Regions from separate parts of the Streptomyces malaysiensis subsp. malaysiensis genome, predicted to be linked through region 2. Evidence: predicted binding sites of a transcription regulator. Region 2 holds the regulator's gene; each other region holds the start of a gene.
The links. Region 2 encodes HrcA, which represses chaperone genes, less so after heat shock. Its sites were predicted from a motif close to TTNGCACTCNGNNNNNCNGAGTGCNAA; they were not measured.

Region 1 (7,777 bases), on a different contig from region 2:
AGAAGTGGCCGATCCGCAGATCGGGGCGGCGCTCGCGGAGCATCGCGGGCACCAGCGCCAGGTGGTAGTCCTGCACCAGGACGACGGCCTCGGCCACCGCCTCCTGGGCGAGCGCGTCCGCGAAGGCCGCGTTGTAGCTCTCATAGGCCGCCCACTGCTCGGCGAACTCCGCGTCGAAGACCGGCTCGACCGGGGTCTGGTAGAGCAGATGGTGGATGAACCACAGCACCGAATTGGCGATGCCGTTGTACGCGGCGGCGAAGACATCCGGCGCGATGTCGAGCATCCGCACCTGCTGGCCGCCGGTGTCACCGGGGTTCAGATGGCTGGTCCCGGCGCGCCGGGCCGCCTCGCGGTCGCCCTCGCCGAGCGCCGCGCACACCCACACCGCTCCCGAGTCGGAGCCGATCGCGCTGAGGCCGGAGACCAGCCCGCCGCCGCCGCGCTTGGCGGTGAGCGAGCCGCCCTCGCCCAGGCCGTACGAGACCGGGCCGCGGTTGGACGCGACCAGGATCGGGGCGGTGCGCGGAGCTCCCATGTCGCGAGCCTAGCCATGTGCGACCCCGCGCAAACGTACGTACGGTTTCTTGCCCCGTAGGTGCTATTCCGGTTCTGGCGGTTCTGGCCATGCGGACGCCGCCGCGCAAGCGGATGGGCGCTCTCCCGCGATCCCCGCAGGCGCCTTCGCGTGCCGCCCGGGGGCCATCACGCCGCGCGCCGGGCCGCGTACTCCGGGATCTCGATCATCGGCGGCCGCTCCTCGGTGTCCACGGCCGTGGTGCGCGGCTCGAAGCCGCTCTCGCCCCGGTCGAACTGGGTCAGCCGCGGCCGCACCAAGTGGCCCCGGGCCAGCCGCAGCTGCGCGGTGCGGTAGATCGCGGCCGCCATCCGGCCGAGCGCCAGCCCGTCCTGGTGGCGGTGTTTGCGCACCCCGATGTCCACCTGGCCGAGCGCGTCGAGCCCCACCGTGTGCAGCGCGTCGACCAGCAGCCCCAGCTCGACCCCGTAGCCGACCGGGAAGGGCAGCCGCTCCAGCAGCGAGCGGCGCGCCGCGTACTCACCGCCCAGCGGCTGGACGAACCCGGCCAGCTGGGGCCAGTGGAGGTTCAGCAGCGGGCGCGCGACCAGCTCGGTGACCCGGCCGCCCTGGCCCGCCAGCTCGCCGAGCGGGCGGTCGTACATGCCCTTCACCAGCTGGAGCGTGGGGTCGGTCAGCAGCGGACCGACGATCCCGGAGACGAAGCGCGCGTTGAATTCCCGCAGGTCGGCGTCGATGAAGCAGACGATGTCGCCGCTGGTGGCCAGCAGGGACCGCCACAGCACCTCGCCCTTGCCGGCCACCGCGGGCAGCCGGGGCAGCAGCGAGTCGCGGGGGACGACGGTGGCGCCCGCCGCCGCGGCGACCTCGGCGGTGCGGTCCGTCGAACCGGAGTCCAGCACCACCAGCTCGTCCACCAGCGGCACCGCCTCGCCCATCAGCTCACGGCGGATCGTGCCGGCGATCTCGCCGACCGTGGCCTCCTCGTTCAGGGCGGGCAGGACCACGCTCACCGTCGTCGCCGAGGTCCGCTTCGCGGCCAGCAGGCGATCCAGCGGACGGTCGTCGGCCGACCAGGAGCGGCGCTCCAGCCAGCGCTCCACCTCATCCAGCACCTGTGTGTCTCCCTGCTGTGGTCGCTCTGCTGTGGTCGCTGTGACCCATCTCGCGCTTCGGACGGCTATCTCAACCATCCGGGCCTTCGGTTACAGTCTTGAACAACGCACGTGACCGTCGTATGTCGGGGTCGACCCCGGTGTTCACCGACGATGCCCGTGTTGACAAACGCTCCGGGTCCGCCCGGCGCCATACCGCTCATCCAGAGGGGCAGAGGGAACGGCCCGTTGAAGCCCCGGCAACCCTCCAGCTGATCTCGCATTCCACCGCGAGGCTCCCAGCTCGGGAAGGTGCCAATTCCGTCTCGTGGCGAAATGCGTCCCGAGGAAGATGAGGAGAAAGGGCCTCGCCATCCATGGCTGTGCAATCAGTAGAAAGCTCAACCACTTCCGCCTCCTCCTCCAGCTCTGCCGCCTCCGGTGCTTTCGGCCCCGCCGTGGCATTGTCCTGCCGGGAGTGCGGTGAGCGGTTCGAGCTGGGCCCGATTTTCGCGTGCGAGGTCTGTTTCGGGCCGCTCGAGGTCGCGTACGAGCTGCCGGCCGGCGATCCGGAGGGGCTGCGCCGGCGGATCGAGGCCGGTCCGAACAGCATCTGGCGCTACGCCCCGCTGCTGCCCGTCCCCGCGGACGTGGCGGACCTGCCCAGTCTGAACCCCGGCCTCACCAAGCTGGTCAAGGCCGACAACCTCGCTCGTGAGCTCGGTGTCACCGGTGAGCTGCACATCAAGGACGACTCGGGGAACCCCACCCACTCGTTCAAGGACCGGGTCGTCGCCATCGCCGTCCAGGCCGCCCGCACCTTCGGCTTCACCACCCTCTCCTGCTCCTCCACCGGCAACCTCGCCGGCGCGGTCGGCGCCGCGGCCGCCCGCGCGGGCTTCCGCTCCTGTGTCTTCATCCCGCACGACCTGGAGGCCGGCAAGGTCGTCATGGCCGCGGTCTACGGCGGTGAGCTGGTCGGCATCGAGGGCACCTACGACGACGTCAACCGCTTCTGTAGCGAGCTGATCGGCGACCCGGTGGGCGAGGGCTGGGGCTTCGTCAACGTCAACCTGCGCCCGTACTACGGCGAGGGCTCCAAGACCCTGGCGTACGAGATCTGCGAGCAGCTCGGCTGGCGGCTGCCCGACCAGATCGTCATCCCGATCGCCTCCGGCTCCCAGCTCACCAAGATCGACAAGGGGCTGAAGGAGCTGATCGCGATCGGTCTGGTCGAGGACAAGCCCTACAAGATCTTCGGCGCCCAGGCCGAGGGCTGCTCCCCGGTCTCCGCCGCCTTCAAGGCCGGCCATGACGTCGTCCGGCCGCAGAAGCCGCAGACCATCGCCAAGTCGCTGGCCATCGGCAACCCCGCGGACGGCCCGTACGTCCTGGACATCGCCCGCCGTACGGGCGGCGCGGTGGAGGACGTGAACGACGAGCAGATCGTCGACGCCATCAAGCTGCTGGCCCGCACCGAGGGGATCTTCGCGGAGACCGCGGGCGGGGTGACCGTCGGCGTGACCAGGAAGCTGATCGAGGACGGCCTGCTCGACCCGTCCCTGACGACCGTCGTGCTCAACACCGGCGACGGCCTCAAGACCCTCGACGCCGTGGCCCCCACCACGGGTCCCTCCGCCATCATCCGCCCCACCCTTGACTCGTTCCGAGAGGCTGGCCTCGTATGAGCGTCAACGTCCGAATCCCGACCATCCTGCGCACCTACACCGGCGGTCAGGCCGAGGTTCCCGCCGAGGGTGCGACCCTCGCCGAGGTCCTGGCGGACCTGGAGAAGAACCACCAGGGGATCGCGGCCCGCGTGCTGGACGACACCGGCAAGCTCCGTCGCTTCGTCAACGTCTACGTCAACGACGACGACGTCCGCTTCGCCGACGGCCTGGCCACGGCGACCCCGGACGGCGCGGGAATCTCGATCATCCCGGCGGTGGCGGGCGGCTGCTGACGCCTCGTTCGCCCGTTCACCCCTTCTCACCTTTGGCATCGCCCCGTCCCGGGACAACCGGACGGGGCGATTCCGTGTGTGGAATCGCGATACAGTTGCCCGGATTCCCCGAGGGCGCCGGGTCCGGAGCCGCATATGAGAACTCGTCAAGTTGTGCGTAAAGTGTGCGCGCGAATTGTCGGGTTGGCTCTTTATGTCCAGCCCGGCTTGCCCGAACTTCACATAATTTCTCACTTTTAACCGTTCGACCGTGCCCAGAATTCTCGTCCGATTGACCTGTTGCAGAGGGCGTTGGGACGGATACATTCAGCGGCGGTCGACGCGTTCCGGCGCACACCCCCCACATCCGGGGGGTGAGGTCTGACCCGGGTCCGCGGAGTGCGGTCCTGCGCAAGGGCCAGCAATAGGGGAGTTAGGAATGGCTCAGGGCACCGTCAAGTGGTTCAACGCGGAGAAGGGGTACGGCTTCATCGCGGTCGACGGTGGTGCGGACGTGTTCGTCCACTACAGCGCGATCCAGATGGACGGGTACCGCACCCTCGAGGAAGGCCAGCGGGTCGAGTTCGAGATCTCGCAGGGCCAGAAGGGCCCGCAGGCCGACATGGTCCGCGTGGCCGTAGGCTGACGCGCCGACGCGACGCAGCTGAATCGAACAAACCGAAGGGTCCGTCTCCCGTAACAGGGTACGGACCCTTCGGCATGCCCGTCGCCCGGCCCGCCCGCTTCGGGCACCCACGCCCTCCCGGTCCCCCTTCGGGCGCTTGCGCCCTCCCGTCACCCGACCACCACCCCTCACGGACGCCCCTCGGGCGCTTGCACTCGATAGGCCCGAGTGCTAATCATTGGCGTTAGCACTCTGACGTTGAGAGTGACAGAAGGACCGGGTCGGTGAGGCCCGCCAGGCCGTGCGGAGCAAGGAACCGCGGGGCAGGCAGGCCGTCCGTCGCGGGCGCCAGCGCGGTCCGGAGCAATCCGCCCCCACGGCCTAACGGCCTGGGAGGTACCCCCTAAGTCTTGGGAGGACCACTTCACATGGCCAAGATCATCGCGTTCGACGAGGAGGCACGGCGCGGCCTCGAGCGCGGGATGAACCAGCTCGCCGACGCCGTCAAGGTCACCCTCGGCCCCAAGGGCCGTAACGTCGTCCTCGAGAAGAAGTGGGGCGCCCCCACGATCACCAACGATGGTGTATCCATCGCCAAGGAGATCGAGCTCGAGGACGCGTACGAGAAGATCGGTGCCGAGCTGGTCAAGGAGGTCGCGAAGAAGACGGACGACGTCGCCGGTGACGGCACGACGACCGCGACCGTCCTCGCCCAGGCGCTGGTCAAGGAGGGCCTCCGCAACGTCGCCGCGGGCGCCAACCCGATGGCCCTCAAGCGCGGCATCGAGAAGGCCGTCGAGGCCGTCTCCGCCCAGCTGCTCGAGCAGGCCAAGGACGTGGAGACCAAGGAGCAGATCGCCTCCACCGCCTCCATCTCCGCCGCCGACACCCAGATCGGCGAGCTCATCGCCGAGGCGATGGACAAGGTCGGCAAGGAAGGCGTCATCACCGTCGAGGAGTCGCAGACCTTCGGGCTCGAGCTCGAGCTCACCGAGGGCATGCGCTTCGACAAGGGCTACATCTCCCCGTACTTCGCGACGGACATGGAGCGTATGGAGGCGTCGCTCGACGACCCGTACATCCTGATCGTCAACTCCAAGATCAGCAGCGTGAAGGACCTCCTCCCGCTGCTCGAGAAGGTCATGCAGTCGGGCAAGCCGCTGCTGATCATCGCCGAGGACGTCGAGGGCGAGGCCCTGGCGACCCTGGTCGTCAACAAGATCCGTGGCACCTTCAAGTCCGTCGCCGTCAAGGCCCCGGGCTTCGGTGACCGCCGTAAGGCCATGCTCGGCGACATCGCCATCCTCACCGGTGGCACCGTCATCTCCGAGGAGGTCGGCCTCAAGCTGGAGAACGCCGGTCTCGACCTGCTCGGCCGCGCCCGTAAGGTCACCGTCACCAAGGACGAGACCACCATCGTGGACGGCGCCGGCGACACCGAGCAGGTGCAGGGCCGCGTCAACCAGATCCGCGCCGAGATCGAGTCCTCGGACTCGGACTACGACCGCGAGAAGCTCCAGGAGCGCCTGGCGAAGCTGGCCGGCGGCGTGGCCGTCATCAAGGCCGGTGCCGCGACCGAGGTCGAGCTCAAGGAGCGCAAGCACCGCATCGAGGACGCGGTGCGCAACGCCAAGGCCGCCGTCGAGGAGGGCATCGTCGCCGGTGGTGGCGTGGCCCTGCTCCAGACCGTCTCGGTCTTCGAGAAGCTGGAGCTCGACGGTGACGAGGCCACCGGTGCCCAGGCCGTGCGCCTGGCCCTGGAGGCCCCGCTGAAGCAGATCGCGGTCAACGCCGGTCTCGAGGGCGGCGTCGTGGTCGAGAAGGTGCGCAACCTGACCCCGGGTCACGGCCTCAACGCCGCGACCGGTGAGTACGTCGACCTCATCGCCGAGGGCATCATCGACCCGGCCAAGGTCACGCGCTCCGCGCTCCAGAACGCCGCGTCGATCGCCGCGCTGTTCCTCACCACCGAGGCCGTCATCGCCGACAAGCCGGAGAAGGCCGCCCCGGCGGGCGCTCCGGGTGGTATGCCGGGCGGTGACATGGACTTCTGATCGACTCGGCGCGTTCGTTCGCCGGTCGGTCGTACCGTCCGATACGTCGGGGCGGCACCCTCTCCCAGGGGTGCCGCCCCGACGGCGTTTTCGGGGTGCCGGGCTCCCGGCCCTCCGGGGCTTACCCCGTGTAGCCCGTGGGTCCCGTGGAGTCCGTGGGTCCCGTGGGCCCCGTGGCGGCATCGAGGGCGGTGCGCAGATGGCCGTGCGCCTCGGCGAGCAGCTTCTCGGCGGTCGGGGCGTCCACCCCGCCCAGGATGGTGAGGATCGCGTTCTTCACCTCGCCGTCCGTGGCCGCCAGCGCGCTCTCGATCCGCTGCTCGGAGGCGCCGGTCGCCAGGAAGACGATTCTTCGGGAACGGGCGCGCAGCTTGTCGTTGGAGGCGCGCACATCGACCATCAGATTTCCGAAGGTCTTGCCCAGCCGGATCATGGTGATGGTCGAGATCATGTTGAGCACCAGCTTCTGGGCCGTGCCCGCCTTCAGCCGGGTCGAGCCGGTGAGCAGCTCCGGCCCCACGACGATCTCGATGCCGTGGTCGGCCGCGGCGGCGAGCGCCGAGTCGGCGTTGCAGGACAGCCCGACGGTGAGCGCGCCGCACCGCCGGGCGTATCGGACCGCGCCCACGGCGTACGGGGTGCGGCCGGAGGCCGAGACGCCGATCACCGTGTCATCGGGGCCGATCCGGAGCCGTTCGAGGTCTCGGGCGGCCAGTTCCTCGCTGTCCTCCGCGCCCTCGACCGAGGTCACCACGGCGTCCGGACCGCCCGCGATCACCCCGACGACCTGCTCGGGCCGGGTGTTGAAGGTGGGCGGGCATTCGCTCGCGTCGAGCACCCCGAGCCGTCCCGCGGTGCCCGCGCCCGCGTAGAGCAGTCGGCCGCCCCGGGACATCCGCGCGGCGATGGCGTCGATGGCGGCCGCGATACGGGGGAGCTCGCCCGCGACGGCGGCGGGGACGGCGGCGTCCTCCGCGTTCATGATCCGGGCGATCTCGAAGGTTTCGAGCCGGTCGATCTCGGCGAGTTCGGGGCGGAACGCCTCGGTGGTCAAGGTGTCGAGCTGGGCGCGGAGCCGTGCGGAGTCCTGGTCGGCCGTGGAGTGGGCGGGGTTGGCTGAAGGGTCGGCCGAGGGGTCGGCTGCGGAGTCGGTGGAAGTCATGGTGCGGCTCTTTCCGGTACGTCAGCGTGAAGGTGGGGGTGACGGTGGCTGAAAGAGCAGCCACCGGGCGAACAGTGACCGAAAAACAGTGACCGGGGCGGGACCGGGATGGGATCCGGATGGGACCGGGGCGGGACCGCCGGGGCGGGACTGGGGCGGGATCGGCGTGGGGACCGCCGGGGTGGGATCGGGTTGGGACCGGCCGGGGTGGGGCCGGGCTGGGATCGGGACGGAATCGGGGTTGGGACCGGCCGGGCTGGGATCGGGACGGAATCGGGGTGGGGCCGGCCGGGCTCAGCGGTGCCCGGGGCGCGGATCGTGGCGGTGCGCCAGGGCCTCGTACGACGCGGAGAGGGCGGGCG
Region 2 (7,777 bases):
GTGGGCGGTGTGCGGTGGTGGAACGTGAAGCACCCCGGGGCGTACGCACAGGCCCTGGGCGAGGGCAGGTCGCCCGGCGCGGGCCGGGAGCTGCTGTCGGCCGAGGAGCGCCGGGTGGAGCGGATCCTGCTGGAGCTGCGGCTGGCCGAGGGATGCCCGCTGGAGCTGCTGCGCCCGGCCGGGGCGGCGGCCGCGGCACGGGCGCTGGAGGACGGCCTGCTGGAGCCGGAGCCGTACGGGCGCGGGCTCGCCGTGCTCACGCTGCGGGGGCGGCTGCTGGCGGACGCCGTGGTGCGCGACCTGGTGGACTGAGCCGGGAGCCGGGAGCCGGGAGCCGGGAGCCGGGAGCCCTGCTCGGCTCTGCTCAGCCCTACGGAGGCGTCAGCCCCGCTCGACCCTCCCGGACCCCCGTCAGCCTTGCGGGGCCGTCACGAAGTCGATCAGCTCCTCGACCTTCCCCAAGAGCTCCGGCTGGAGGTCCTTGTAGGAGTGGACCGAGGACAGGATCCGCTGCCAGGCGGCCCCGGTGTTCTCCGGCCAGCCCAGGGCGCGGCAGACGCCCTTCTTCCAGTCCTGGCCGTGCGGCACCTTCGGCCAGGCCGGGATGGAGAGGGAGGACGGCTTCACGGCCTCCCAGATGTCGATGTAGGGGTGGCCGAGGACCAGCACATGCTCGTCGGTCACCTGCGCGGCGATACGGGACTCCTTGGAGCCCGCCACCAGATGGTCGACCAGGACGCCGAGGCGGGCGTCCGGGCCGGGGGAGAAGTCCTCGACGATGGCGGGCAGGTCGTCCACGCCCTCCAGGTACTCCACGACGACGCCCTCGATGCGCAGATCGTCGCCCCAGACCCGCTCCACCAGCTCCGCGTCATGGCGTCCCTCGACGTAGATGCGCCCCGCGCGGGCGACCCTGGCGCGCGCTCCCGGAACCGCGATCGACCCCGAGGCCGTCCGCCGGGGCGCGCTGGGGGCCGCCGCGCGCGGGCGTACGAGGGTGACGACACGCCCCTCGAGCAGGAAACCGCGCGGCTCCATGGGGAAGACACGATGTTTGCCGAAGCGGTCCTCCAGAGTGACCGTCGGGCCCTGGGCGGTCTTCTCGCAGCGGATCACGGCACCGCAGAACCCGGTGCTGACCTCCTCCACCACGAGGTCCGGTTCGGCGGGAACCTCGGGGGCGGGCCGCTGCCGCTTCCAGGGCGGGGTCAGATCCGGGTCGTACTGTCGCATCCGGGTGACGATAGCGCGCGACGACCGCCCGCTCCCGTAGGCGGACAACTAGCGGACAACTAGGCGGACTACTAGGCGAACGGCTAGATTCGATGTGCGGCTCCGCCGCGGCGGTGTCGATATGCGGCTCCGCCGCGTGGGCGACCAGCCACGACGGCGCCGCAGTCGGCCGACGACGCATCGCGACACTTCCAGCGGAGCGCCTATCCGGACACGCCGAAGCGGGCCGCCAGCTCATCGCGTTGGGCCCGTACGAACGCGGCGTCCACGACCGAGCCGTGCCCCGGGACGTACACCGCGTCCGCGCCGCCGAGGGCGAGCAGCCGGTCGAGGGCGGCGGGCCAGTGGCCGGGGATGGCGTCGGGCCCGGCCTGGGGCGGGCCGGACTCCTCCACCAGGTCGCCGCAGAAGACCACCTCGGGTCGGCCGGGCACCAGAACGGCCAGGTCATGGGCGGTGTGGCCGGGGCCGACATTGGCCAGCAGCACCGGCCGGCCGCCCAGGTCGAGGGTGAGCTCCCCGGAGACCAGGTGATGCGGGCGGACCAGGTGGTCCACGGCCTCGGTGGCGGCGTCCCGGTCCACCCCGTGGCGGATCGCGTCCTCGCGCAGCGTCTCCCGCTCACGGCGCAGCAGCTCGTCCAGGCCCGTGGCCCCGTACACCTCGCAGCCCGCGAAGGCGGCCGAGCCCAGGACGTGGTCGAAGTGCGGATGGGTGAGCGCGATCCGGGTGGGGCGGCGGCCGGTCAGCCGGGTGATCAGGGAGCGCAGCTCGGCCCCGGCGCGCAGGGTCGCGCCGGTGTCCACGACGAGGATGTCGGTGCGGCCGACGACCACGCCGACCGTCTCGTCCCACTCCGGCATCCGACGGCGGGCCACACCGGGGGCGAGCCGCTCCCAGCCTGCCTCTTCCCAACACGTCTCCATACCGCGACGCTAGCTCAACGGGGATGGAGGAGAGTTGCTGCCAGCGGCGGCTCTTGCCCATGCCACCGCACCCCGCCGTACACTGGCGGAGGGGCTCTGGCACTCGTGCCCGGTGAGTGCCAGACGGACGACCTGATGAGACCGCTGGACTGGAGGTGCGCGGGGTGCTCAGCGAACGCAGACTCGAAGTGCTGCGTGCCATTGTCCAGGACTACGTGGGGACGGAGGAGCCGGTCGGTTCCAAGGCGCTCACCGAGCGGCACCGGCTGGGGGTCTCCCCGGCCACGGTGCGTAACGACATGGCCGCTCTGGAGGACGAGGGTTTCATCGCCCAGCCGCATACGAGCGCCGGGCGGATCCCCACGGACAAGGGCTACCGCCTCTTCGTGGACAGGCTGGCCGGGGTCAAGCCGCTGTCCAGCCCGGAGCGGCGGGCCATCCAGAACTTCCTGGACGGCGCGGTCGACCTCGACGATGTGGTGGGCCGCACGGTCCGGCTGCTGGCGCAGCTGACCCGGCAGGTGGCGGTGGTGCAGTATCCGTCGCTGACCCGCTCGACGGTGCGCCATGTGGAGCTGCTGCCGCTGGCCACGGCCCGGGTGATGCTGGTGTTGATCACGGACACCGGCCGGGTCGAGCAGCGCATGGTGGACTGCCCCGCCCCGGTCTCCGAGGATTCGCTGGCCGATCTGCGCGCCCGGCTCAACAGCCGGGTCGTGGGGCGGCGTTTCGCGGATGTGCCGCAGTTGGTGCAGGATCTTCCGGAGTCCTTCGAACAGGAGGACCGGGGGACCGTCTCGATCGTACTGTCAACATTGCTCGAAACGCTGGTGGAGGAGACCGAGGAGCGGCTGATGATCGGCGGCACCGCGAACCTCACGCGTTTCGTGCATGATTTTCCCCTGACGATCCGGCCCGTTCTGGAGGCACTCGAAGAGCATGTCGTCCTCCTCAAGCTGCTGGGCGAGGCCAAGGACTCGGGTATGACCGTGCGCATCGGGCATGAGAATGCTCACGAGGGGCTCAACGCCACCTCGGTCGTCGCGGTCGGCTACGGTTCCGGCGACGAGGCGGTCGCCAAACTCGGCGTGGTCGGACCGACCCGCATGGACTACCCCGGAACGATGGGAGCGGTACGCGCAGTGGCACGTTACGTCGGACAGATCCTGGCGGAGTCGTAAGTGGCGACGGACTACTACGCAGTCCTGGGCGTGCCGCGTGATGCCTCGCAGGACCAGATCAAGAAGGCATTCCGCCGGCTCGCACGCGAGCTGCATCCGGATGTGAACCCGGATCCGAAGACCCAAGAGCGGTTCAAGGAGATCAACGCCGCTTATGAGGTCCTGTCGGATCCGCAGAAGAAGCAGGTCTACGACCTGGGCGGGGACCCGATGTCGGGGGCGGGCGGCGGTGGCGCCGGCGGCTTCGGCGGCGCCGGCTTCGGAAACTTCTCCGACATCATGGACGCCTTCTTCGGCACCGCCTCGCAGCGCGGCCCACGCTCCAGGACCCGGCGCGGTCAGGACGCGATGATCCGGCTGGACGTGGAGCTCAACGAGGCCGCGTTCGGCACCACCAAGGACATCCAGGTCGACACCGCGGTCGTCTGCACGACGTGCAGCGGCGAGGGCGCGGCGCCGGGCACCTCGGCGCAGACCTGCGACATGTGCCGTGGCCGCGGTGAGGTCTCGCAGGTGACGCGGTCCTTCCTGGGCCAGGTCATGACCTCGCGGCCGTGCCCGCAGTGCCAGGGCTTCGGCACCGTGGTGCCGACCCCGTGCCCGGAGTGCGCGGGCGACGGCCGGGTCCGCTCGCGGCGCACCCTGACGGTGAAGATCCCCGCCGGTGTGGACAACGGCACCAGGATCCAGCTGGCCGGTGAGGGCGAGGTCGGACCGGGCGGCGGCCCGGCGGGCGATCTGTATGTGGAGATCCACGAGGTCCCGCATCCGGTCTTCCAGCGGCGCGGCGACGATATGCACTGCACGGTGACCATCCCGATGACGGCGGCGTCGCTGGGCACCAAGGTGCCGCTGGAGACGCTGGACGGCCTGGACGAGGTCGACATCCGGCCCGGCACCCAGTCCGGCCAGTCGATCCCGCTGCACCAGCGCGGCATCACCCATCTGCGGGGCGGCGGCCGGGGCGATCTGATCGTGCATGTCGAGGTGACCACCCCGACCAAGCTGGACCCGGAGCAGGAGGAGCTGCTGCGGCGGCTGTCCAAGCTGCGCGGCGAGGAGCGCCCGACCGGCGAATTCAAGCCGGGGCAGCAGGGGCTGTTCTCGCGGCTGAAGGACGCGTTCAACGGGCGGTAGGCGCCCCGGCCGGGGGTACGGGGGTTGCCCCCGGGGGATGCGGCAAGCCGGGGCAGCAAGGGCTGTTCTCGCGGCTGAAGGACGCGTTCAACGGGCGGTAGGCGCTCCGGCCGGGGGTACGGGGGTTGCCCCCGGGGGATGCGGCAAGCCGGGGCAGCAGGGGCTGTTCTCGCGCTTGAAGGACGCGTTCAACGGGCGGTAGGCGCCCCGGGCCGGGATCGGCCCGTGGTGGGGCCGCCGAGGGTCCCGTGACGCCCCTGATCCGGTGGTGAGCCCGTGCGGAGGGCATGACACGATGTGGCCATGTCCTCCGCGCTGACCGATCTCCACCGGTACCCGATCGTGCAGGCGCCGATGGCGGGTGGAGCCTCCTGCCCGCAGCTCGCCGCCACCGTCTCCGAGGCCGGTGGTCTCGGATTCCTCGCCGCCGGCTACAAGACGCCGGAGGCGATGTATGAGGAGATCAAACAGCTGCGGGGGCTGACCGACCGGCCCTTCGGCATCAATCTGTTCATGCCGCAGCCGCCCAACCCCGACCCGGCCGCCGTCGCGGCCTACGGCGAGCGGCTCGTGGGCGAGGCGGCCTGGTACGAGACCTTGCTCGGCGACCCGGACTCGGGCTCCGACGACGCGTACGACGCCAAGCTCGCGGTGCTCCTCGACAACCCGGTACCGGTCGTCTCGTTCACCTTCGGCTGCCCGACCCGCGCGGTCCTAGACGCCCTCGCCAAGGTCGGCACCCGCACCGTCGTGACCGTGACCTCGCCCGTCGAGGCGCAGACCGCCCAGTGGGCGGGCGCCGACGCCGTCTGTGTGCAGGGCGTGGAGGCCGGCGGCCACCAGGGCACGTACAGCAATGACCCGGCGGCCGACGGGATGGGCGTCGGGCTCGGTCTGCTGTCGCTGATCACGCTGGTCCGTGAGTACGTCCAGATCCCGATCATCGCGGCGGGCGGCATGATGCGCGGTTCGCAGATCGCCGCCGCGCTGGCCGCGGGCGCGGTCGCGGCCCAGCTGGGGACGGCGTTCCTGGTGTGCCCCGAGTCCGGGGCGAACGCGCTGCACAAGCAGGCGATGACGGATCCGCTGTTCGGCCGGACCGAGCTGACCCGCGCCTTCTCCGGCCGTCCGGCCCGGGGCCTGGTCAACCGCTTCATGCGCGAGCACGGCCCGTACGCGCCCGCCGCCTACCCCCAGCTGCACCACATGACCTCCGGCCTCCGTAAGGCGGCCGCCAAGGCGGGCGACCCCCAGGGGATGGCGCTGTGGGCCGGGCAGGGGCACCGGCTGGCGCGTGAGCTGCCCGCCGCGCGGCTTGTGGAGACGCTCGCGGTCGAACTCGACGCGGCGCGGGGCGCGTTGGGCTTTCAGCCCCAGCGGGGTGCGGTGTCGTGAGCGCCCCGGTGTTCGTGGCCGACTCCCTGGCGGGGGCGGTCGCGGGAGCCCGGGTCTGGCTGGAGGGTCCGGAGGGGCGCCACGCGGTGTCCGTAAGGCGGCTGCGCGTCGGTGAGCCGGTGGTGCTGACGGACGGTCACGGCACGGGCGTCCAGGGCATCGTGACGGCCGTGGAGGGCAAGGACCGGCTCCAGGTCGCGGTGGACGAGGTGCGCCAGGAGACGGCCCCGGAGCCGAGGATCACCGTCGTCCAGGCGCTGCCCAAGGGCGACCGGGGCGAGCTGGCGGTGGAGACCATGACGGAGACCGGCGTGGACGCCGTCGTCCCGTGGTCGGCCGCCCGCTGCATCACCCAGTGGAAGGGCGAGCGCGGGCTCAAGGCGCTCGGCAAGTGGCGGTCCACCGCGCGCGAGGCGGGCAAGCAGTCCCGTCGGCTGACCTTCCCCGAGGTCATGGACGCGATGACGACCCGGCAGGTGGCCCGGCTGCTCGCGGAGGCCGCGTTCGCGGCCGTGCTCCATGAGGAGGGCGCCGAACCGCTCGCGACGGCCCAACTGCCCGCGAGTGGCGACATCGTGTTGGTCGTCGGACCCGAAGGGGGCGTCTCCCCGGAGGAGTTGGCGGCCTTCGCCGAGGCGGGCGCGCGGCCGTACCGGCTGGGCCCGAGCGTGCTGCGCACCTCCACGGCCGGAACGGCGGCCGCCGCGCTGCTGCTCGGCCGCACCGGCCGCTGGGGATGAGAAGGCCCTCCGCGGCCTCTGGCGCGCCCTCCACGACCTCTGGAGCGCCCGCCCCTCCGGGGCCTCTTCTGACGGGTCCGCACCTGGCCGAGGACGGCCTTCCGGTTGGCGTCGGCCGATGGGAACCTATCCACCATGGGGGTATTGAGCCAGGCAAGGCGGGGACGGGCGCTGTGTGCCGCCGCGGTGGTCGGCGCGGCGGTGGTCGCGGTGACGGGGTGTGAGCCGACGGGCGGCAGCATCAGCTCCGCGACGATCGCGATCACCACGGACCGGGTGACCACCGAGGCGCTGGAGCGGGGCGGTGTCGGCGTCCGCTGGATGAGCTGCAATGCCGACTTCAGGAGCGGTCGTACGGCAGGTACCGATGCCAGTGCCTCGCCCTCGCGGAGCGAGCGGGCCGGGGAGACCGACGCGCGGGTGGACTGCCAGGGCAGGACCCAGAACGACAAGGACATCAGGATCAGGGGCCGGGTCACCTACGTACGGGAGGACCACTGCGTCCGGGGCGACTTGACCGGCCAGGTGGACGGCCGGAAGGTCTTCCAGGCGAATGTGATCGGAGAGTGTCAGGGCGGCGCCCGGGACACCGAGAGCCCCCGGCCGACCGGCGGTCAGCCCTCGGACGACCGGACCACGGAGGGCCCCGAGCCGACGCGCAGCCATCCCTGGGACCACCGGACGACCGAGGAGCCCGAGCCCACCCGTAGCCACCCGTGGGACCACCGCACCACGGAGGGCCCCGAGCCGACCCGTAGCCACCCCTCGGACCACCCGGCCACCGAGGACGGCGGCGGCCAGGCCGGTGCCGAGGACGGCGCCGGTAAGGACGGCACCGAGGGCGGCGGTCAGGGCACCGGTCCGGGCGAATAGTCCACGATCTCTTCCGCCGGCAGGGCCTCCCGGTACCATCCGGACCGTACGTGCCGACGATCCGTAAGGGAGCCACCGGTGGCGGGAGAACCGCAGGCCGACTGCCTGTTCTGCAAGATTGTGTCGGGGGAGGTGCCGGCCACCGTCGTCCGTGAGACGGACACCACTGTCGCCTTCCGCGACATAAATCCCCAGGCGCCCACGCACGTCCTGGTGATCCCCAAGGTGCACTACTCGGACGCGGCCTCACTCGCGGCGGCCGAACCGCAGATCACCGCGGATGTGCTGCGCG
Region 3 (7,777 bases), on a different contig from region 2:
GACCAGGCCGACGACCGTCGGGTAGTCGTCCGTCGCGAAGTCGATCCGCGGGGTGAAGCCCGCGGACTCGCACACCTCCACCAGATGGCCCCGGCAGCGCGGGCAGCCCGCGATCCACGGCTCCCCGGCCAGTTCGGCGATCCCGACCGCCCCGGCGCCCGCCAGCTCGTGACCCTCCGGCACCACGCCCACCAGCCGGTCGTTCAGCAGCGGCCGCAGCACCAGGTCGTCCCATTCGCCGCCGCCTCCCGAGGCCGCCTCCGCGTCCGCGCCCATCTGCGGATACCGGAAGGCCAGCGCGATCTCGCAGTCGCCCGAGCGCAGCATCTCCACCGAGCCCGGCGGCTCGGCCTCCACGAGCGAGACCCGGGTGCCGGGGTGTGCCGCGCGCATCTCGGCGAGCGCCATGGGCACCAGGGTCGAGCTGCCGCTGGGGAACGACACCAGCCGCACCCGGCCCGAGCGCAGCCCGGCGATCGCCGCGACCTCCTCCTCGGCGGCGGTCAGCCCGGCCAGGATCCCGGTGGCGTGCCGCACCAGCGCCCGGCCCGCCTCGGTCAGCCGCATCTCCCGCCCGCTGCGGATCAGCAGCGGGGTGCCCGCGGCGCCCTCCAGGGCCTTCATCTGCTGGCTGACGGCGGGCTGGGTGCAGCCCAGCTCGCGGGCGGCGGCGGAGAAGGAGCCGGTGGCGGCCACCGCGCGCAACACCCTGAGATGGCGGGCCTCGATCATGCCTTGAGCATAAGGGACCCTTGGGTACGGCCCCGGATATTACGTCGACGCTTTGATGACGCTGTTCTACGGTGCGGTCATGGCGCACACTCCACGCCCCTCAGTCGTTCTCACCGTGAATCGCGGCCGCGCGATGCCGAGCGATCACACCGACTGGCCGGGCGGCACCGGGATCGACAAGCGGCCGACCGACAGCCCGGTACGGGTCACGGCCCCGGGACCGAAGGGCCGGGCCGGCAGCGGTCTGGCCGGTGACACCGTCTGCGACACCCGCCACCACGGCGGTGACGACCAGGCCGTCTACGCCTACGCCCGGGAGGACCTCGACGTCTGGGAGCGGGAGCTGGGCCGCGAACTGGCCAACGGCGCCTTCGGCGAGAACCTCACCACCAGCGGCATCGATGTCAACGGCGCCCTGGTCGGCGAGCGCTGGCGGGTGGGGGGCGAGTTGCTGCTCGAGGTGACCTCGCCGCGCATCCCGTGCCGTACGTTCGCGGGGTGGCTGGGCGAGCGGGGGTGGGTCAAGCGGTTCACCCGGGCCGCCGTTCCGGGGGCGTATCTGCGGGTGCTCGTGCCCGGCGAGATCCGCTCCGGCGACCCCGTCGAGATCGTGCACCGGCCCGACCACGAGGTGACGGTCGCCTTCCTCTTCCGCGCCGAGACCATGGAGCGGGAGTTGCTGCCGAGGGTGCTGGCGGCCGGTGACGCGCTGCACCCGGAGGCGCGGGATGCCGCCCTGAAGTACCGGGCCATGAAGTCGGGCTGATGGGGACGCACTGACGGAAGTGTTCATTCCGGCTCAGATCGCTCGCGGTCCCGCTCGGCGGTCCGCCGGGGCCTGCCATGGCCGATAACGTGCGCGTATGACGACTGCATTGATCACCGGAACCACGGCGGGCATCGGTGCCGCCTTCGCGGGCCGGCTCGCCGCCGACGGGCACAATCTGGTGCTCGTCGCACGTGACGAGAAGCGGCTGCGGGAGCAGGCGGCGGATCTGCACGACCGGCACGGCGTGGAGGCGGACGTGCTGGTGGCGGACCTGTCCGAGGACGACGGGATCGCCGCGGTCGAGGACCGGCTGAGGGACCGCACCCACCCGGTCGATCTGCTCGTCAACAACGCCGGATTCGGCAACCGCGACCGCTTCCTGGAAGTGCCGATCACCGATGAGCTGCGGATGCTGAAGCTGCACTGCGAGGCGGTGCTCCGGCTGACCAGCGCGGGGGCCGACACGATGCGCGACCGGGGGCGCGGCGGGGTGATCAACGTGGCGTCGATCGCGGCCTTCTTCCCGCGCGGCACCTACGGGGCGAGCAAGGCGTGGGTCGTGCAGTTCACCCAGGGCGCGGCGAAGGATCTGGCGCGGTCGGGCGTGCGGCTGATGGCGCTGTGCCCGGGGTTCGTCCGCACCGAGTTCCACGCGCGGGCGGGGATCAAGCCGGAGAGTGTGCCGAGCTGGATGTGGCTGGACGCGGACCGGCTGGTCACGGCGGCCCTGAAGGATTTCGCCCGGGGCAAGTCGCTGTCCATCCCGGATCCGCGCTACAAGGCGATGTCGGGCCTGGCGAAGCTGGCCCCGCGCTCGGCGCTCTCCTCCGTCTCCTCCAAGGTCGGCCGCCCGCCGGCGAAGGCATAGCCCTTCGGGGGGCGGATTCGGCCCCGCCCCGCCCCGGCGCGGGTGAAGCCGCCGGTGGCGCGGCCCCGGCGAGGGGCCAGGGCGCGGCCCCGGGAAAGCCGGGGCCGGGAAAAACTGGAGCGAGGCCCGGCGCGGGCTCCGGGCGCCGCCACGGCGGAGTCAGTCCGGGACGGCCCCGGGGCGGGGCCCCCGGGAACGCGAAGGCGCGGCCACCCCGCGGGGGCGGCCGCGCCTTCGCGCTGCGTACGGTGGAGCGTCAGTGCGCGTGGCCGTGGCCGGCGGCCTCGGGCTCTTCCTCGGCCGGCTTCTCGACCACCAGGGTCTCGGTGGTGAGCAGCAGCGAGGCGATCGACGCCGCGTTCTCCAGCGCGGAGCGGGTGACCTTGACCGGGTCGATGACACCGGCCTTCACCAGGTCGCCGTACTCCTCGGTGGCGGCGTTGTAGCCGTGGCCCTTCTCGAGCTCGGCGACCTTCGAGGTGATGACGTAGCCCTCGAGACCGGCGTTCTCGGCGATCCAGCGCAGCGGCTCGACCGCGGCGCGGCGGACCACCGCGACACCGGTGGCCTCGTCGCCCGCCAGGCCCAGGCCGTTCTCCAGCACCTTCGCGGCGTGGACCAGCGCGGAGCCACCACCGGAGACGATGCCCTCCTCGACCGCGGCGCGGGTCGCGGAGATGGCGTCCTCCAGACGGTGCTTCTTCTCCTTGAGCTCGACCTCGGTGGCCGCGCCCACGCGGATCACGCACACGCCGCCGGCCAGCTTCGCGAGGCGCTCCTGGAGCTTCTCGCGGTCCCAGTCGGAGTCGGTGGTGTCGATCTCGGCCTTGATCTGGGCGACGCGGCCGGTGACCTCGTCCGCCTTGCCGCCGCCGTCGACGATCGTGGTGTCGTCCTTGGTGACGGTCACGCGGCGGGCGGTGCCCAGCACGTCCAGGCCGACCTGGTCGATCTTGAGGCCGACCTCCTCGGCGATGACGGTGCCGCCCGTAAGGGTGGCGATGTCGCCGAGCATGGCCTTACGGCGGTCACCGAAGCCCGGGGCCTTCACCGCGACGGCGTTGAAGGTGCCGCGGATCTTGTTCACGACGAGAGTGGAGAGGGCCTCGCCCTCGACGTCCTCGGCGATGATCAGCAGCGGCTTGCTGGCGTTGGCCTGGATGATCTTCTCCAGGAGCGGCAGCAGGTCCTGGATGGAGGAGATCTTGCCCTGGTGGATCAGGATGTACGGGTCGTCGAGGACGGCCTCCATCCGCTCCTGGTCGGTGACCATGTACGGCGAGAGGTAGCCCTTGTCGAAGGCCATGCCCTCGGTGAAGTCGAGCTCCAGGCCGAAGGTGTTGGACTCCTCGACGGTGATGACACCGTCCTTGCCGACCTTGTCCATCGCCTCGGCGATCAGCTCGCCGACCTGCTTGTCCTGCGCGGACAGCCCGGCCACGGCGGCGATGTCGGACTTCTCGTCGATCGGGCGGGCGGTGGCCAGCAGATCGTCCGAGATGGCCTTGACCGCCGCGTCGATGCCCTTCTTGAGGGCGGCCGGGGAGGCACCCGCGGCCACGTTCTTCAGACCCTCGCGGACCAGCGCCTGGGCCAGCACGGTCGCGGTGGTGGTGCCGTCACCCGCGATGTCGTTGGTCTTGGTCGCCACCTCCTTGACGAGCTGGGCGCCCAGGTTCTCGTACGGGTCCTCGACCTCGACCTCACGGGCGATGGTCACACCGTCGTTGGTGATGGTCGGGGCACCGAACTTCTTGTCGATGACGACATTGCGGCCACGGGGGCCGATGGTCACCTTGACGGTGTCCGCGAGCTTGTTGACGCCGCGCTCGAGGGCGCGACGGGCGTCCTCGTCGAACTTCAGGATCTTCGCCATGAGTTGCGTATGTCCTCTCAAACAAACCGTGCCCCGACCCCGGTTTCAGATGACACGGGCACCGGGGCACGGCTCATAGGCAAAACTTCGGTGATTACTTCTCGACGATCGCGAGAACGTCGCGAGCCGAGAGGACGAGGTACTCCTCGCCGCTGTACTTCACCTCGGTGCCGCCGTACTTGCTGTAGAGCACGACGTCACCGACGGAGACGTCGAGCGGAAGGCGCTTGCCGTCCTCGAAGCGGCCCGGGCCCACGGCCAGGACGACGCCCTCCTGGGGCTTCTCCTTGGCGGTGTCCGGAATGACCAGGCCCGATGCCGTGGTCTGCTCGGCGTCGAGCGGCTGGACCACAATGCGGTCCTCGAGCGGCTTGATGGCAACCTTGGAGCTGGTGGTCGTCACGATCCGACCTCCCCCTTCGGAGATCTCACGGGGTCAACTGTCTGAGGTGGCGACCAGGTGGATCCGTCGTCGCGGGTGCCGGACCTGCCCGTCGCTGTATACCTGGCACTCATTGGTGCCGAGTGCCAGCCTCGACATTATGACGCGGTTAGCACTCAGTCAACTAGAGTGCCAAGCGACGCGGTGGTGGCCCCCGCTCGGCGCCTCGCCGCCACCTCATCACCGCCTTACGGCCGCCGCGGCCCTGGTCGGGGGTGCCCGAGTCGACCCGGCGGCCCCGGGGCCGCCGTCCCGGGCGGCGCCGTCATACGTAGTCCTCCAGCCGCCCGATCGTGAACCCCTGGGCCTGGATCGCCCGCACCAGCTCCGTGATCATGTCGGTCATCGACTTCCCCTCCAGCTGCTCCGGCCCCCGGAAGTGCGCGAGCACGATGTCCCCCGGCAGCAGATGGCCGCCGGAGCGGTAGGCCAGTCCGTGGGTCTCCATCTCGGCGCGCCACAGCACCACCGTCCGCACCCCGCAGAAGGCGGCCGCCCGCAGCATCGAGTCGTCGTACTCCCCGAACGGGGGACGGAAGAGCCTCGGCTGTTGACCGAAGTGGTTCCACACGTTGTCGCGCTGCCCGCAGATCTCCCGCACCTGGTCGTCGTAGGCCATACCGGCCAGGTTGGGATGGGTGAGGGTGTGGTTCTCCATGGAGTTGCCGAGCCGGCGCAGCCGGTCGAAGTAGTCGTAGTGGGTCCCGATCACGTTGTCGGTCAGAAAGCCGGTGAACGGCAGTCCGAGGTCCCGGGCCTGCTCCACGAAGCGCGGGTCCTTCTCGATCCCGTCGTCGATCGTCACGAAGACCACCCGCTGGTCGGTCGGCACCCGGCGCACGATCGGCGGCAGCCCCCACGGCCCCGACCGCTCGAGCGAGGGCTTGACGGCGGGCGGGGCCGGAGGCCGCTCCAGCGGCCGGTCCAGCCCCCAGCGGCGGTAGGCGCCGGACGCGCCCTGGCCCCCGTCGGACGCCGAGGCGCCACCGGAGGGCAGCACGCCCTCTAAGCCGCCGCCCTGGGCCCCTCCTCCGTGCCCCGGCCCGGACGACGCCGATTCCCCTCCGGACGGCGGGTCGTCCAGCCGCGAGGCGAGGGAGGCCGGTGGCATGGGAGCGCCATGGCGGGAGCCGGAGTGCTCGGGGGCGGCGGCGAGGGAGCCGCAGGCCGTGAGCACGGCCGCCGCGCCGACGAGAACCAGACAGCGGGGAAAACGAGTCTTGATCATCATCATAAATGTGATCTTCAGTCCGGAGCCGTGCATATGCGCGCCGTAGGGAGGCGAATGCGCTCGCGGGAGCGGGGAGAATGGGCCATGTGGACGTTGACGCCTTCGACTCACTGCTCGGCGACGAGGGGCAGGCGCTGCTCTCCGGGCTCCGCGACTACGACCCGGCGAAGGAGCTCGCCACCGCGACGCGGCTGCGCCGCGACCACCCTCCGGCGCTGGTCTCGGCGGCCCTGACCCAGGCCGCGCTGCGGCAGCGGGCAGTGGCCAAATTCGGCCCCGAGGACGCGCATCGCATGTACTTCACGCCGAACGGCGTCGAGCAGTCCACCCGCACCTCCGTCGCCGAGTACCGCGCCTCCCGCTTCACGGAGTTCGGCGTCCGCCGCATGGCCGATCTGTGCTGTGGGATCGGCGGCGACGCGATCGCCCTCGCCCGCGCCGGAATCTCCGTGCTCGCCGTCGATCGCGACCCGCTGACCTGCGCCGTCGCCCGCGCCAACGCCGAGGCGCTGGGCCTGGCCGAGCTCATCGAGGTCCGCCGCGCCGATGTCACCGAGGTGGACACCCGGCCCTTCGACGCGGTCTTCGTCGATCCGGCCCGGCGCGGCGGCCGGGGCCGCGTGTTCGACCCCGAGGCGTACTCCCCTCCGCTCTCCTGGGCCGTCGAGGCCGCCCGCACCACCCCGCGCGCCGCCCTCAAGATCGCCCCCGGCGTGCCGCACGAGGTGGTCCCCGAGGACGCGGAGGCCGAGTGGATCTCGGACCACGGCCAGGTGAAGGAGGCCGTCCTGTGGTTCGGCACCGCCCGCCCCGGGCTGCGCCGCGCCACCCTGCTGCCGAGCGGCCACTCCCTCCTCGGCACCCCGCTGCTGCCCGCCCCCGAGCCCGGCCCGGTCGGCCGCTGGCTCTACGAACCGGACGGCGCCGTCATCCGCGCCCATCTCGTCGCCGATGTCGCGGCCCGCGTCGGCGGCCGCCTGATCGACCCGACGATCGCCTACATCACGACGGACGAGCTGCGCCCGACGCCGTTCGCCACCGCGTACGAGATCACCGATGTGCTGCCGTTCAACCTGAAGAGGCTCAAGGCGCTGCTGCGGGAGCGGGAGGTCGGCATCGCGACCATCAAGAAGCGCGGTTCGGCGGTCGAGCCGGAGCAGCTCCGCAAGAAGCTCCGGCTCGAAGGCGGGAACGCCTGCACCATCGTGCTCACCCGCTCGGCGGGCTCCCCCACGATGCTCCTGGGACATCCGGCCTGACCCGGTCCAACACGACGGCGAACGCCGGAAAAGATCAAGACCGGAGGGAAGTTGGCGAATTTCCCTAAACCCGGATCGACTCCATGAACCCGCTCACGACCAACGGGGTAGAGTCAACCGCGTCGACGCAAAAGCGCGTTGAGCCCGACGAGAGAGCGTGTTGAGTTATGACGGCATCCCGCACTGCCGGCGAGAGCGGCGCCAAGCGATCGTTCACTGTGCGTGCCGGCGAGGCGAGCGGCGACCGCATACGGCTCAGCGTCTACGACCTGCTCATCGGCACGGTGTATACGCCCCGCGTCTTTTTCTACCGGGAGACACTCGACGGCGAGGCGCTCCGCGCCTCCCTCGGCCGGACATTGCGCAACTTCCCGATACTTTCGGGCCGTATGAAGCGGGATCCCGACGGCGGCCTCAGTGTGCTCTGCGATGACTCCGGGGTGCGCTTCGTCGAGGCCCGGGCATCCGAGCCCATGCCGGACTACGGGCCTCGGCATACGGCGAAAAAGGTGCTGGAGCAGCGGTATCTCAGCCACGCCATGCCGTTCTGGGTGGTTGACCGCGATACACCGCTTTTCACGGTGAAACTCACCCATATGA

Region 1: the regulator HrcA is predicted to act here: its motif matches at 4,408-4,434, upstream of groL (chaperonin GroEL).
Region 3: the regulator HrcA is predicted to act here: its motif matches at 4,797-4,823, upstream of groES (co-chaperone GroES).

The regions. Positions count from the first base shown of each region.
Region 1 covers NZ_JBEZNG010000003.1:299,299-307,075, forward strand. Annotated here, with positions in the region: gene AB0E24_RS08460 (alpha,alpha-trehalose-phosphate synthase (UDP-forming)) at 1-538, opposite strand, end outside; gene AB0E24_RS08465 (glucosyl-3-phosphoglycerate synthase) at 706-1,653, opposite strand; SAM riboswitch class I at 1,850-1,991, shown strand; gene thrC (threonine synthase) at 2,010-3,320, shown strand; gene AB0E24_RS08475 (MoaD/ThiS family protein) at 3,317-3,595, shown strand; gene AB0E24_RS08480 (cold-shock protein) at 4,014-4,220, shown strand; gene groL (chaperonin GroEL) at 4,628-6,253, shown strand; gene murQ (N-acetylmuramic acid 6-phosphate etherase) at 6,375-7,415, opposite strand; gene AB0E24_RS08495 (MurR/RpiR family transcriptional regulator) at 7,710-7,777, opposite strand, start outside.
Region 2 covers NZ_JBEZNG010000006.1:348,819-356,595, reverse strand. Annotated here, with positions in the region: gene hemW (radical SAM family heme chaperone HemW) at 1-312, shown strand, start outside; gene AB0E24_RS15985 (DUF3097 domain-containing protein) at 412-1,233, opposite strand; gene AB0E24_RS15980 (MBL fold metallo-hydrolase) at 1,437-2,159, opposite strand; gene hrcA (heat-inducible transcriptional repressor HrcA) at 2,324-3,340, shown strand; gene dnaJ (molecular chaperone DnaJ) at 3,341-4,477, shown strand; gene AB0E24_RS15965 (nitronate monooxygenase) at 4,781-5,872, shown strand; gene AB0E24_RS15960 (16S rRNA (uracil(1498)-N(3))-methyltransferase) at 5,869-6,612, shown strand; gene AB0E24_RS15955 (hypothetical protein) at 6,757-7,485, shown strand; gene AB0E24_RS15950 (histidine triad nucleotide-binding protein) at 7,564-7,777, shown strand, end outside.
Region 3 covers NZ_JBEZNG010000009.1:229,025-236,801, reverse strand. Annotated here, with positions in the region: gene AB0E24_RS20810 (LysR family transcriptional regulator) at 1-732, opposite strand, end outside; gene AB0E24_RS20805 (MOSC domain-containing protein) at 812-1,498, shown strand; gene AB0E24_RS20800 (SDR family NAD(P)-dependent oxidoreductase) at 1,596-2,369, shown strand; gene groL (chaperonin GroEL) at 2,626-4,245, opposite strand; gene groES (co-chaperone GroES) at 4,340-4,648, opposite strand; gene AB0E24_RS20785 (polysaccharide deacetylase family protein) at 4,953-5,915, opposite strand; gene AB0E24_RS20780 (class I SAM-dependent methyltransferase) at 5,996-7,177, shown strand; gene AB0E24_RS20775 (acyltransferase) at 7,345-7,777, shown strand, end outside.